4 regions of the Blautia sp. HA8986 genome follow, and region 1 is predicted to be linked to each of the others. Evidence: riboswitches for the same ligand, from Rfam matches in the RefSeq annotation. Region 1 holds a riboswitch; each other region holds the start of a gene.
The links. Region 1 has a riboswitch for cobalamin ahead of AC04Q4_RS08635 (sirohydrochlorin cobaltochelatase). Riboswitches for the same ligand answer to the same signal wherever they lie in the genome.
Positions count from the first base shown of each region.

Region 2: it holds a riboswitch for cobalamin, as region 1 does, so the genes downstream of both, nikB (nickel ABC transporter permease) here and AC04Q4_RS08635 (sirohydrochlorin cobaltochelatase) in region 1, are expected to answer to the same signal.
Region 3: it holds a riboswitch for cobalamin, as region 1 does, so the genes downstream of both, AC04Q4_RS03805 (hypothetical protein) here and AC04Q4_RS08635 (sirohydrochlorin cobaltochelatase) in region 1, are expected to answer to the same signal.
Region 4: it holds a riboswitch for cobalamin, as region 1 does, so the genes downstream of both, AC04Q4_RS09545 (ABC transporter substrate-binding protein) here and AC04Q4_RS08635 (sirohydrochlorin cobaltochelatase) in region 1, are expected to answer to the same signal.

Region 1 covers NZ_JBWLUQ010000001.1:1,840,071-1,843,234, forward strand. The annotation lists gene AC04Q4_RS08635 (sirohydrochlorin cobaltochelatase) at 1-1,289, opposite strand, end outside; cobalamin riboswitch at 1,447-1,621, opposite strand; gene AC04Q4_RS08640 (NAD(P)/FAD-dependent oxidoreductase) at 1,879-3,164, opposite strand, start outside.
Region 2 covers NZ_JBWLUQ010000001.1:820,039-823,202, forward strand. The annotation lists gene nikC (nickel transporter permease) at 1-261, opposite strand, end outside; gene nikB (nickel ABC transporter permease) at 262-1,200, opposite strand; cobalamin riboswitch at 1,397-1,572, opposite strand; gene AC04Q4_RS03750 (transposase) at 1,635-2,735, opposite strand; gene AC04Q4_RS03755 (M14 family metallopeptidase) at 2,938-3,164, opposite strand, start outside.
Region 3 covers NZ_JBWLUQ010000001.1:833,576-836,739, reverse strand. The annotation lists gene AC04Q4_RS03810 (transposase) at 1-588, opposite strand, end outside; cobalamin riboswitch at 1,037-1,219, shown strand; gene AC04Q4_RS03805 (hypothetical protein) at 1,361-2,569, shown strand; cobalamin riboswitch at 2,645-2,845, shown strand; gene AC04Q4_RS03800 (ABC transporter substrate-binding protein) at 3,042-3,164, shown strand, end outside.
Region 4 covers NZ_JBWLUQ010000001.1:2,020,481-2,023,644, forward strand. The annotation lists gene AC04Q4_RS09540 (FecCD family ABC transporter permease) at 1-446, opposite strand, end outside; gene AC04Q4_RS09545 (ABC transporter substrate-binding protein) at 461-1,555, opposite strand; cobalamin riboswitch at 1,662-1,951, opposite strand; gene pcrA (DNA helicase PcrA) at 2,053-3,164, opposite strand, start outside.

The DNA.
Region 1 (3,164 bases):
GCCTCTGTATCTGCTGCTGCATCAGAATCTGCGGACTCATCAGTGCTTCCGATAGAATCGATAGCTGCTTTTGTGTGATCTACATAGATCTGCTCAACTGCTTCGATTCTTCCAAGACCTGCAATCTGAGTGTCAACATTCTCAAAGTTTCCGGATGCTACAAACTGGCTCTTCCAGGAATCCTCGTCATCACCAGCCATATCATTATTAGCGTGGTCTCCTGCAACAACCATCAGCGGACGAAGGACAACATTCTTGTATCCTGCTTCTTTTACTTTCTCGATAACTTTATCGCATGCTGTGTCTTCCGGCTTACCTTCTACAGTACCGATGAAAGCGTTCTTGAATCCAAGGTCTTCCATCTGTGTCTGCATCTGATCATATGTAATATTGGCTGTATGGGATGTACCATGTCCCATGAATACAAATGCAGTGCCAGCCTCAGCTGCTGCATCCATGCTGTCGAATCCGGCTTCTTTACAAGCTTCATCTGTGATTGCCTGAGCAACTGCTTTCTTGTCATCATTGATAACAGTTGCATCATCTCCAACCTCACCAAGCATTGGCTCTGCAATTGCCACAGACTCGAATTTATCTTTATATCCGTTAATAGCTTCTGTCATCTCATCATACTCAGCGCCATGCATCAGATGTGTAGGCTGAACAACAAGATTCTTAACGCCATTCTCTACTGCACGGTCAAGAGCCTGCTGCATGTTGTCGATGTTCTCCTCATCTCTTGCCTCAACATGGTTGATGATGATCTGTGCTGTGAAAGCTCTTCTTACAGACCAGTCCGGATATGCTGCTGCCAGAGCATCCTCGATTCCCTTGATATCCTCAGCACGGCTGTCGTTGAAGGAAGTACCAAAGCTTACAACAAGAAGCTCGTTCTCACCGATCTCATCCTGGTTACGCGGATCGTCTTTGGAAGCATCTCCTGTATCACGTCCGAAGTAATCCGGATCAGCATTCTCGCCTTCTACCAGCTCTTTCTGTGCGTCTGTCAGGGCATCCCATGCTTCTTTAGCTGCCTTGCAGTCCTCATCTGTTGTATCTGTTCTCTCCTGAACATAGATCTTGTCGATCAGTGCTGCTACATTATCAGCTGCTTTCTGATCCTCATCAGAAGCCTCTGTGGTATCAGCTGCCTCAGTATTTTCTTCTGCTGTGGTATCAGCTGCTTCCTCTGTAGCGGAATCATCAGCTGCCATTGCTGTTGTAGCTGCACCCATAGAGCATGTCATGGAAACTGCAAGCATCAGAGCTAACATAGTTTTTCTTTTCATTTCTTATAGTCCTCTTTTCATGTATTTCCAGATAACCAACATGTACAAAAAAGCGGCAGCTTAACGCGGCCGCCTGCTCCTACATAGGATTCTCTGCGCAATACATAAAAAGAAGTTCTGTATTGTTATGGAGAATACAGATTCGTAAACCGCGAATCTAAGATCTCACAATAAGGCAGTTCTCCTGACTTGGTTCAGCGTAGCCTTTCCTTCCCGGTCTCCCAGTGGTTCTCAAAAGCCACTCCCCTTCACAGTGACGGTATCGTTCCGGATTCGCACCGGATTCTCTTTTGCGCATCGGTTCTGATGCAACCTTATCGTTATAACATTTGCACATATTCAATTTAATCTGGTTTCTTCTTTTTTACCACAAAGTTACAAAAATGTCAAGCTTACTGTCGGACTATTCCAAAATCCCCCTCAAAATATTTGTGTTATTGTCAGAATGCTTTCAAATATTCATGCACACCAGGCATACCTATGCATGATATATGTTTTATTTTTATAGAATCTATAATTTCACCTGATCTGCGGTCTCTCTGGTTCAAATTATTTAGTCAGGCGAATATTCTCAATTGAAGCAGGGGACTTACTTGCTTCGATTAAAGTATTCCTGATCAAGATATCTTGCAACATAAACTCCGCTGGCTGATGCGTGGGAAAGAGAATGTGTCACGCCGCTGCAGTCTCCGATAACAAAGAGACCTTTGTGGCAGGTTTCCAGATTCTCATCGATCTCAACTTCCATATTATAGAATTTAACTTCCACACCATAAAGCAAAGTATCATCGTCTGCTGTTCCAGGTGCGATCTTATCCAGTGCATAGATCATCTCAATGATGCCGTCAAGGATACGTTTCGGCATAACAAGGCTTAAATCTCCTGGTGTGGCAGAAAGTGTCGGTGTTACAAAGCTCTCGTCAACACGTGCTTTTGTGCTTCGTCTTCCACGGATCAAATCTCCGAAACGCTGAACCATAACACCGCCGCCAAGCATATTGGAAAGTCTTGCGATACTTTCGCCATATCCGTTGCTGTCGTGGAACGGCTCGGAGAAATGCTTGGATACAAGAAGTGCAAAGTTTGTGTTGTTGGTGTGCTTTGCAGGATCTTCGTAGCTGTGTCCGTTTACTGTGATGATTCCGTTGGTGTTCTCATTAACAACAACACCTCTCGGATTCATACAGAAAGTACGTACCATATCCTCGAATTTCTCTGTTCTGTAAACAATCTTACTCTCATAAAGCTCGTCTGTCAGGCGGCTGAATACCTCTGCCGGAAGCTCCACACGCACACCAATATCCACACGGTTGGAAAGTGTCGGAATCCTAAGATCAGTACATACAGATTCCATCCATTTACTTCCGCTTCGTCCTGCTGAAATGATGCAGTATGTTCCCTCGTAACGCTGGTCACCTGTCAGAACTGCATAACCCTCTTCTGTTTTTTCCACTTTATCAACAGACGCATCAAAATAGAAATCTACATGATCTTTCATTTCATCATAAAGATTCTGAAGAACTACATAGTTGATATCAGTTCCCAGATGACGGACAGAAGCATCCAGAAGATGCAGCCCATTCTGAAGGCAAAGCTTGCGGATCTCACTGTTTGTTGTAGAATAGAGCTTAGTTCCCTCGCCACCATGCATCAGGTTCAGTTTATCTACATACTCCATCAGCTCTGTTGCTGTTTCCCTGCCGATATGCTGATACAAAGTTCCGCCAAACTGGTTGGTGATATTATATTTTCCATCGGAAAAAGCTCCTGCGCCTCCGAATCCTTTCATGATGGCACATGTTTTGCAGTGGATACAGGATTTTACTTTTTTTCCGTCAATTGGACATTTTCTCTTTTCCAGGGGATGACCAGCCT
Region 2 (3,164 bases), 1.0 Mb from region 1:
CACAGCAACCAGACATAATGTCATGATCAGAGAAGTTCTTGTTCCGAAGATAACACGAGAAAGAAGATCTCGTCCAAGCTTATCCGTTCCAAACGGATGAGCAGAGCTTGGCTCCTGCAGTGATTCGGTCATAACTGCATCCAGTGGATCATATGGTGAAAGCTGCGGTGCAAAGATCGCGACACCGATCACCAAAAGACCCAGAATAAAGAAAAGAGTGAATTGTTTATTTTCTTTGAATGTTCGTAATACCTTTTTCAATTATCTATCCTCCTTAAGTCTTGGATCAAGATAAGTATAGGACAGATCCACAAGCAGGTTGATGCACATATAAAGGATAGCGATCCAGAGTACATAGCCCTGTACAAGAGGATAGTCACGACAGGAAATTGCCTTTACTGCCATATTTCCCATTCCCGGCCAGTTGTAAATGATCTCTACAACTGCGGTACCTCCAAGGAGGCTTCCCAGAGAAAGACCCAGCAGTGTCACCAGCGGAAGCATTACATTAGGAAGAACATGCTTCCAGAGGATCGCACTTTCTTTAATTCCTCGCATTCTTGCACCGGTTACATAATCCTGATGAAGCTCCTCCAGTACTGCACTTCTTACCTGTCTGGTATATTTCGCTGACATGGCAAGTGCAAGGGTCAGAGCCGGAAGAACCATGGCTTTAAAATCAGTACTTCCTCCTGCCACATTGATCCAGCGAAGCTGAACTCCAAAGATACTGAGAAGTATAAGTCCCAGCCAGAAGCTTGGAACAGATACTCCCACGAAAGTAATGCCCCTCACAAAATAATCCGGAAATCGGTTCTGATATACAGCTGCCAGGATTCCCAAAGGTATGGAAATAATGACCATCATCAGAAGTGCCAGTAGCGACATTTTAAGTGTAGGCCAGAAACAGGATACCAGTTTGTCTGTTACCGGCATTTTGAAAGAATAGGACTGTCCCATATCTCCTGTAACAACACCCTTCAGCCAGGAACCGTACTGTACAAGAAATGGCTGGTCAAGACCAAGCTCATGTCTTGTCTGTTCCAGAAGCTCCGGTGTAGGAAGATTACCACACTCTGTCAGCATGATCTCCGCAGGATCACCGGGTGACAGGTAGGTCAGTCCAAATGTGAAAAAGCTGATTCCAAATAATACAATTATAATCTGGAGAAATCTTTTTCCAACTTGTTTCTTTGTCACGTTTTACTCCTTTCCTCCTTTGATGCGATTTTAATTCAGTCATTTTTAACTGACTTATCGTAAAATAGTCAGATTATATAACAACAGGGATTCTATTAGGCAGAAATACATAAGATTTTTAGAAAAATGCACAAAAAAATGCCCGCGACGAAATACCGGGCACAAAAAAGCATGTTTCCTATCTTCCGTAAGAATCATTCCTGGACAATTGCAAGCAGGTCTCCTGACTTAGGCTCCTCACCCTCAGACGCCTTCCCGGTCTCTCCCAGTGGCATTATATCTGAGGATTCCCCATTACAGTGACGGGATCGTACCGGAATTCCACCGGTTTCCCTATTAATCCATGCTGGAACTTGCAATGACTGATATAAAAATCAGCAAAAACTATTAAATTACGAAACTATAAATGAGCAAATTTGAAAAAATGCACAAAATTATCCTGCTAATTTCATAAATGCTTCAAAATCATCACTTGCTTTTGCACATAGGAATAGATACTGATACTTTTCCTGATGAACGGCACTACAGATTCGATGATATCCATCTTGAAAAGACCGATATCCGCCAGTTCCTGTGACACAAATATAATGTGTCAGTGACATCAACAGCCAGTACCTCTGTATTCCCTTTGAGGAGCGTATCTGGTATGTATCCAGGGCCAGATGGTTTTTGCATTGCCTGAAAAATATCTCAATCGGCCATCGACAAACATAACAGGAAAGGATCTCCTGTGTAGATAAGGATACATTTGTGCTAATGAAAGCACGTAGTGCTTTAGGATTACCAAATGCTTTTTCAGGATAGCTTAAAAGAACAACTGCATTTTCTATGCCGCTGAGGTTTCCCTCATACCGGTACACATAATAGTTGCGTTTTTTGACTGTGACGAGGTCAAATCCTTTATGTGTTGTGGATCGTTCAGCAGCCAGTTCACTGAGTTTCTTTTTCATTCCTGATGGATACAGCAGACGGTTTGTTTTCAAAGCACCAATGGTATGGAACCCTTTCTGTACAAAAGTATTGATTATTTTTTCAGAAACATACCAGCAGTCACAAAGGAAATAAGACATTACTGGTGGAACAGGCAGTTCCTTTGCAATATTTTGTACAATATCAATCTTGGAAATTGATTTATTGTACATTACAAAAGCATAGTTCAGGACAATGCCGTTACAGGAAAGCATAACAGCTACTGCCTGATGTCCGTAGTCCTGTTTCCCCTTTAAATGGGATTGGTGAAAGTACGCATCTTCAATCGGATGCAGAGCCTGTGACGAAGGCTTTGTCTTTGAAGCTATCGTATCGTCTACAATGCAGAAAACAGGCTTTCCGGTGCGTGCTGCTTCTGAATAAATAATCTCTATAACAGAACGTTTTAACGTATCTGAAAGTAGAGAATCATCCCATTTCCCTGAATTAAGGAAATGTGCAATCGTAGTTCTGTGACAGGAACTGTTTTTAGCAAAATCCGTGGTTTTTCCATGATATCCTGAAATGAAAATGCTGATCAGGATACTTATAAGGTGGTTTATCACCCGGTTCGAATAAAATTTGCATAAATTTAATTTCTTAAGCTGGTTGTATATGAATGCGGAATGATGTATAGTATTTGCGAGAGACACCTTCTTTCGTAAATGTTGCAAATGTTTGTTTAGGCACTTTCATTATACAACACACGGAATCGAGGTGTCTTTCTTTTATGCAAAATCACGAACTTGCTCATTTATAGTTAAGTATTTATTTATCCTCATGATGCTTATGATGTTCATGCCGTTTATGATGTTTTTCCTCTGATTTATGATGATGGTGTCCATGCTTATGTTTCTCATTTCCGCACACTTCACATCCTACTTCAATCTTACCCTGTGTATCCTCATCCCAGGTACCATAAGAAACCATCGGCGTATCCTTCATAATGCACAGACTGATGGTCTGATAAAGAATAATACCACCCATTTTGGCTC
Region 3 (3,164 bases), 1.0 Mb from region 1:
CATTCCTGATGGATACAGCAGACGGTTTGTTTTCAAAGCACCAATGGTATGGAACCCTTTCTGTACAAAAGTATTGATTATTTTTTCAGAAACATACCAGCAGTCACAAAGGAAATAAGACATTACTGGTGGAACAGGCAGTTCCTTTGCAATATTTTGTACAATATCAATCTTGGAAATTGATTTATTGTACATTACAAAAGCATAGTTCAGGACAATGCCGTTACAGGAAAGCATAACAGCTACTGCCTGATGTCCGTAGTCCTGTTTCCCCTTTAAATGGGATTGGTGAAAGTACGCATCTTCAATCGGATGCAGAGCCTGTGACGAAGGCTTTGTCTTTGAAGCTATCGTATCGTCTACAATGCAGAAAACAGGCTTTCCGGTGCGTGCTGCTTCTGAATAAATAATCTCTATAACAGAACGTTTTAACGTATCTGAAAGTAGAGAATCATCCCATTTCCCTGAATTAAGGAAATGTGCAATCGTAGTTCTGTGACAGGAACTGTTTTTAGCAAAATCCGTGGTTTTTCCATGATATCCTGAAATGAAAATGCTGATCAGGATACTTATAAGGTGGTTTATCACCCGGTTCGAATAAAATTTGCATAAATTTAATTTCTTAAGCTGGTTGTATATGAATGCGGAATGATGTATAGTATTTGCGAGAGACACCTTCTTTCGTAAATGTTGCAAATGTTTGTTTAGGCACTTTCATTATACAACACACGGAATCGAGGTGTCTTTCTTTTATGCAAAATCACGAACTTGCTCATTTATAGTAGTAAAAATATTTTAGCATAAACAAAGAAATGCCACAAGAGAAGGTAGTGCTGCAAAGAGACCCTTATTATGGAATAGATACTGGAATCTGAATATTCAAGACCATAGTAAAAGTGAATAAAAAAACATATAAATATTAGATGTAAATTATTGACGTTAACCAAATGGAATTATATAATAAAAATATAATGAAGTTGGGGAAAAGCCTTAGCGCAGAGTAAAAATAGTTTTTGACTTTTAGCCCCTGATATCATATTATAAAAATAATGCATGTTTCCAGTAATATGGAATTAAAAAGGAAACCGGTGCAAATCCGGTACGGTCCCGCCACTGTAAAAGGGAGCTTTTTATCATATACGTCACTGCTGAAGAGGCGGGAAGACGATAAAATGCGATGAACTTAAGTCAGGAGACCTGCTTGCATTGGAAAAAAGGTTATTTCTTACGGTGTATAAGAAAGGCTTTATTTTTATACCTAAAATACATTTTAAGAAAAGAATCTTTTTTATTTCAGGAAAGGATGTGAGAAAAGAAAACTTGAACTTTTATACAAATACGATAGAAAGGTAAAAAAGGAATGAAAAAGATAATAAGTTTTATATTGACAATGATTATGCTGCTCACCTGCACCAGTATTTCAGTTATGGCAGCCGATACTCAGAGTGATACAACAAATCAGGACGGAAAAATGACAATAGGAGTGTCCGTATATAATCTGAATGATGCAGAAGTAAGAGCATTTAGAAATTATTTTGAAAATTATGTCGGCATGGCTTTTGAAGTCGAGTTTTTATATTCTTCCAGTATAAGTACTGCAGAAGAAGAAATCAGCTTTATCAATGAGCTTCATGAAAGAAATGTAAAGGGAATCATTTCTTTCCTTTCTTCAGATCTTGAAGAAGTTCTTCCGGTATGTGAAGAATATGGTATGTATTATGTACGTGGATCAGGAACGATCAGTGATGAAATGTATGAGAAAGTAAAGGATAATCCTTATTTTCTGGGAACGATAGGAACATCTGTTGAAACAGAAATGGATGCGGCTGCCAATATGGCGGAGTATTTTGCTTCAGAGGATCAGAATAATCAGAATCATTACATAATAGCATGTGGAGGAGCTGCTATCGGTAATGAGATGCATCGTCTGAGAACGATTGGTATTCTGAATAAGCTTCAGGAAGCATATGGCCTGTCATATGAGAAGCCTGTAGAAGAACTGGTGAATACGCAGGATACTGAAGAAATTGAAACAGGTAGCGACATTAAGATTACTCTGGTTCCGGGGTATCCCAAAGATTATCTTGATGAAAAGCTGGCTGATCCGCTGAATACAGGAGAGTATAATGTTATTCTGAGTGTAGTGAGCGCAAGTGATTTTATCAAGGTAATTGATGCTTATGAAGAAGAGAACAGTACAGATGTATTGTTGGGTTCAATTGACTGTTTTACAGAAGATACATACGAAATGTTTAACAAAAAGGGATATAACGGCAAGGAAAGAATCGACTATCTTGTAGGAAAATATGGTGCTATCGTTGCACCATCATTTGTTGCCATGAAAAATGCTCTGGAAGGCTTTGCAGAAGATTACCGTGAAGATGGAAGTGCTTTCCGGCTGCAGCAGTCATTCTGGACAGCGGATTCAGTAGATGAGTTTAATAAGCAGTATGCGTTATCTATTGGAATGTATGATAATACATATAGTGTAGAGGACATGATGGAAGTTCTGAAATCCTATACACTGGAAACAAATTTTGAACAATTCCGGAAATTTACGGAAAAATAGATAGAAAATAAAAGTCTAAAATAATTGACGTATACATGATAGTATGTTATGATAAATAAGTATTCATACGGTCATTTAATGATTCTAGAGATAAGTTCAGACCAGCAGAAGCGTTCTGCTGGTCTGATTAAAAGGGGAAACCGGTGTAAATCCGGTACGATCCCGTCACTGTGATAGTTGGTTTTCAGCTGAATGCCACTGGAAGATATTTTTCTGGGAAGGTGCTGAAAATGGGTAAGCTTAAGTCAGGAGACCTGCTTATTTCTGGTAAAAGAGATTCTTGCGGACGACGAGAAATCCTGATTAAGAGTTACAACTTCATGTGTTGCATATATATGTTTGATTCTTTAATGGTAAGATTTCGTGACGGATGTGGGAGCATCTGTCTTTTTTTTCGTTCAAAATCACAGGAATGGACAGTATGAGAAGGAAGAAAAACAACGAAGAAACAAAAAAAGAAAGGAAGTAAAGGATGAAAAAAACAAAAAGAGAATTACTTGTGTTAGCAGCGGCAACAACAGTTGCATTATTAATGGGAGTTACTGTACAGGCGAAGGGTGATGAGAAGGTTTTAAACTTCGGATGTCAGATGTAC
Region 4 (3,164 bases), 180 kb from region 1:
CCAATGAAAGCTGTGATTCCCACAGAGTTTCCGCCAAGAAAGCTTCCGATTCCAAGCATGATGGCCAGTGTGGCACCCAGAGATGCACCAGATGAGATACCCAGCACATACGGGTCTGCCAGCGGGTTCTGCACGATAGCCTGCATCACCACGCCGCACACGGAAAGAGCCATTCCAACTGCCAGAGCCAGAAGGACTCTAGGCAGCCGGATCAGCCACACAACATCATGAACTGCGCCTTCCGCATAGGCGGACAGACTTTTTATATGAAACAATTTATAAGCGATAACGCTGTATACATCCTTCAGTGACAGATCCGCATTTCCAAAAGTGATGGCTGCAAGTATGGAAAAAATAAGGAATCCTGCAAGTCCGATGAGAACTGCCACATACATGGATGTTCTGAGCACCTTATCTTTTTTTCTCTGTGAAGCTGTTTCTTTCACTGCATTTTCTCCGATCAGTCAAGATTTACGTCCGGATATAATCCCTTTGCAAAAGTTTCGATTCCGTCCTGGGTACGTGTTGCACTTGCATACATCTCACTGAGCATAATCGGGTAAACACGTCCGTTCTTTACTGCGTCAAGGCTCTTCAAGGACTCATCATCCTGGATCACTGCAAGCTGGCTGTTCTTAACAGTTTCCGGATCATCTCCTGCATATGGCATGTAAACCACAAAGATCACGTCAGGGTTGGCTGCGATGATATCCTCTTTTCCAACGGTGGAAGCATCCGGGTTTGCAAGAGTTGCGCCTAACTGTGTTACCATATCTCCGCCAAGGCTCTTTACGCCATAGTTTGTGATGTCATCTCCAAGAGGCTCCAATACCATTACGCTTGGTTTGTCTTTTACATCTGCAGTTGCAGTAAGAGTTTTGTCGATCACTGCTTTTGCATCATCAACGATAGCCTGCGCTTTGTCCTGTACATCGAAGATCTTTCCGATATTTAAGATATCTGTGAATTCATTTTCCAGTGTTCTGTCGCCGTCCGGACGAGTATTGGTGTTGTAGTAGGTGTTGCAGCCTTTGTCGATCCAGTCTGTTACATTTCCCAGATTCTTATCAGAGAAAAGAGAGCTCCAGGATAAGATCATGTCCGGCTCCAGCATTGTTACAGTTTCAAGGGATGGGGTAAATTCGTCAAGATAATTTGTTTTTGAGAATGCTTCTTTGAGATCTTCCGGAACTTCATTATCAAGACCTGCGGTAGCTACCAGGTGGTCTTCCAGACCAAGTGCGAGCATAGTCTCAATGCTTCCCTGATATACAGCAAGGACTTTTTCCGGTGCTTTTTCATAAGTGGTTTCGATTTCGTTTCCATCGTAATCATAGGTTGTGATGGTCAGAGGATATTCTGTCTTGGTTGCCTCTGCGGAAGAATCTTCGGTGTCTGCAGACCCTGTACTGTCTTCTGCCGCCGGCTGGTTGTCTTCCTTGATGGTCTCGGAGTCTGCTCTCTCTGCGGCATAAACAGCCGGAGCTGCAGATACGGTCATTGCCGCTGCCATTACCATTGCCATGATTCTTGTGGATACATACTTGTTTTTCATTTCATTTCCTCTCTTTTCGCCTGTTTTATCTCCTGTTGCCTATGGGTAACCGAAAAGATGGGGCTTCATAAAATCTGCACGGAACACTTTGTACGGAAGCTCCCACTTACATACTGTCAAGCAGGTTTTCTGACTTACAGACTCAGAAAAAACTCCGCAAAATAAAAACTGATACACCATTCATCTTTTAGCCGATCATGAATGATGTATCAGTTTTTTCTCCAGAATCTCTCTGACATCGGGATTTCGCCTTCTCACATGAGTTTCTGCAATGGCATGTGAAATCCCTTCTTCTGTATACAGTGGCCGCAACCGCTCAGGCTTTTTACCCGATTCCCTCTCACAGTATCCGGCAGCATATGTGCCGGTGATACTGTTCACTTCACAGCAATTCAATTACGCTGATACTAATTCTAGCATACCGGTTTTCCAATTACAACCTTGAGGCCGGATTTTTACAGTTTTTTGCAGAAATAGTCTGCCCGGAGAGATCCCTCTCAGATCTTTTTCAGCTTGGCAAAACCGGCGAACATCTTCTTTACACCGACTTTATCGAAGTCAACCGTAACCTCGTAATCTCTTCCGCCTTCGGTAATATTCTTCACGATACCAACACCGAATTTCACATGGCGTACCGTATCTCCCACGCCATAGTCCAGACTGGAAGCCTTGGTAACTGTAAAATCCTTCTTCTGCAGACTGCTTTTTGCCTGGAAATTCATTTTCATCTGGGCATAGGCACTCTTTGGCGACATGATGTTCTCTACCTGCGGCTTCTTCTCCTGAATGGTATGTCCCAGATCTACCAGCTCCCGCGGCACCTCCCGTACAAAACGTGATACTTTATTATACTGTGTCTCACCACGGATCATCCTCTGCCTTGCACAGGTAAGCGTCAGGTTCTTCATAGCTCTTGTGATTCCTACATAGCAGAGTCTTCTCTCCTCTTCAATATCAGAAGGATCTCCTGACCAGATAGACGCATATCCCGGGAAAACTCCATCCTCCATTCCCACCATAAATACATTTGGAAACTCCAGACCTTTGGCACTGTGGAGCGTCATAAGAAGTACATAATCCTGATCCGGGTCAACAGAATCAATATCAGCCACCAGCGCGATCTCCTCCAGAAAAGCTGAAAGTGTAGCCTGCTGTCCGGCTTCTTCCATGGCTTCCTGGAAAGATTCTGTCTTGGATATCAGCTCATCGATGTTCTCGATCCTTGCCTGGGCTTCTTCTGTTTTCTCAGCTTCAAGCTCCTTCACATAACCAGTCATCTCAATAACTTCTTCCAGGGTTTCACGGACTGTATAAGCCTCTGCCTTGCTCTTTAATCCCTGGATAAAGGAAACAAAATCATTGATCTTGGAAGCAGCACGTCCAATGGACGGCACTTCCTCCACCACGCGGAGCGCATCATAGAAGCTTAAATTCATATTGTCCGCATAATCCTGGACACGACCGATACTGGTAGCTCCGATTCCACGCTTCGGCACATTTAAGATTCTGCGCACTGCAAGATCATCACTTGCATTATCAATAGTCTTGAGGTAACTCAAAAGATCCTTGATCTCCTTGCGCGCATAGAAATTAACCCCACCAACGATCT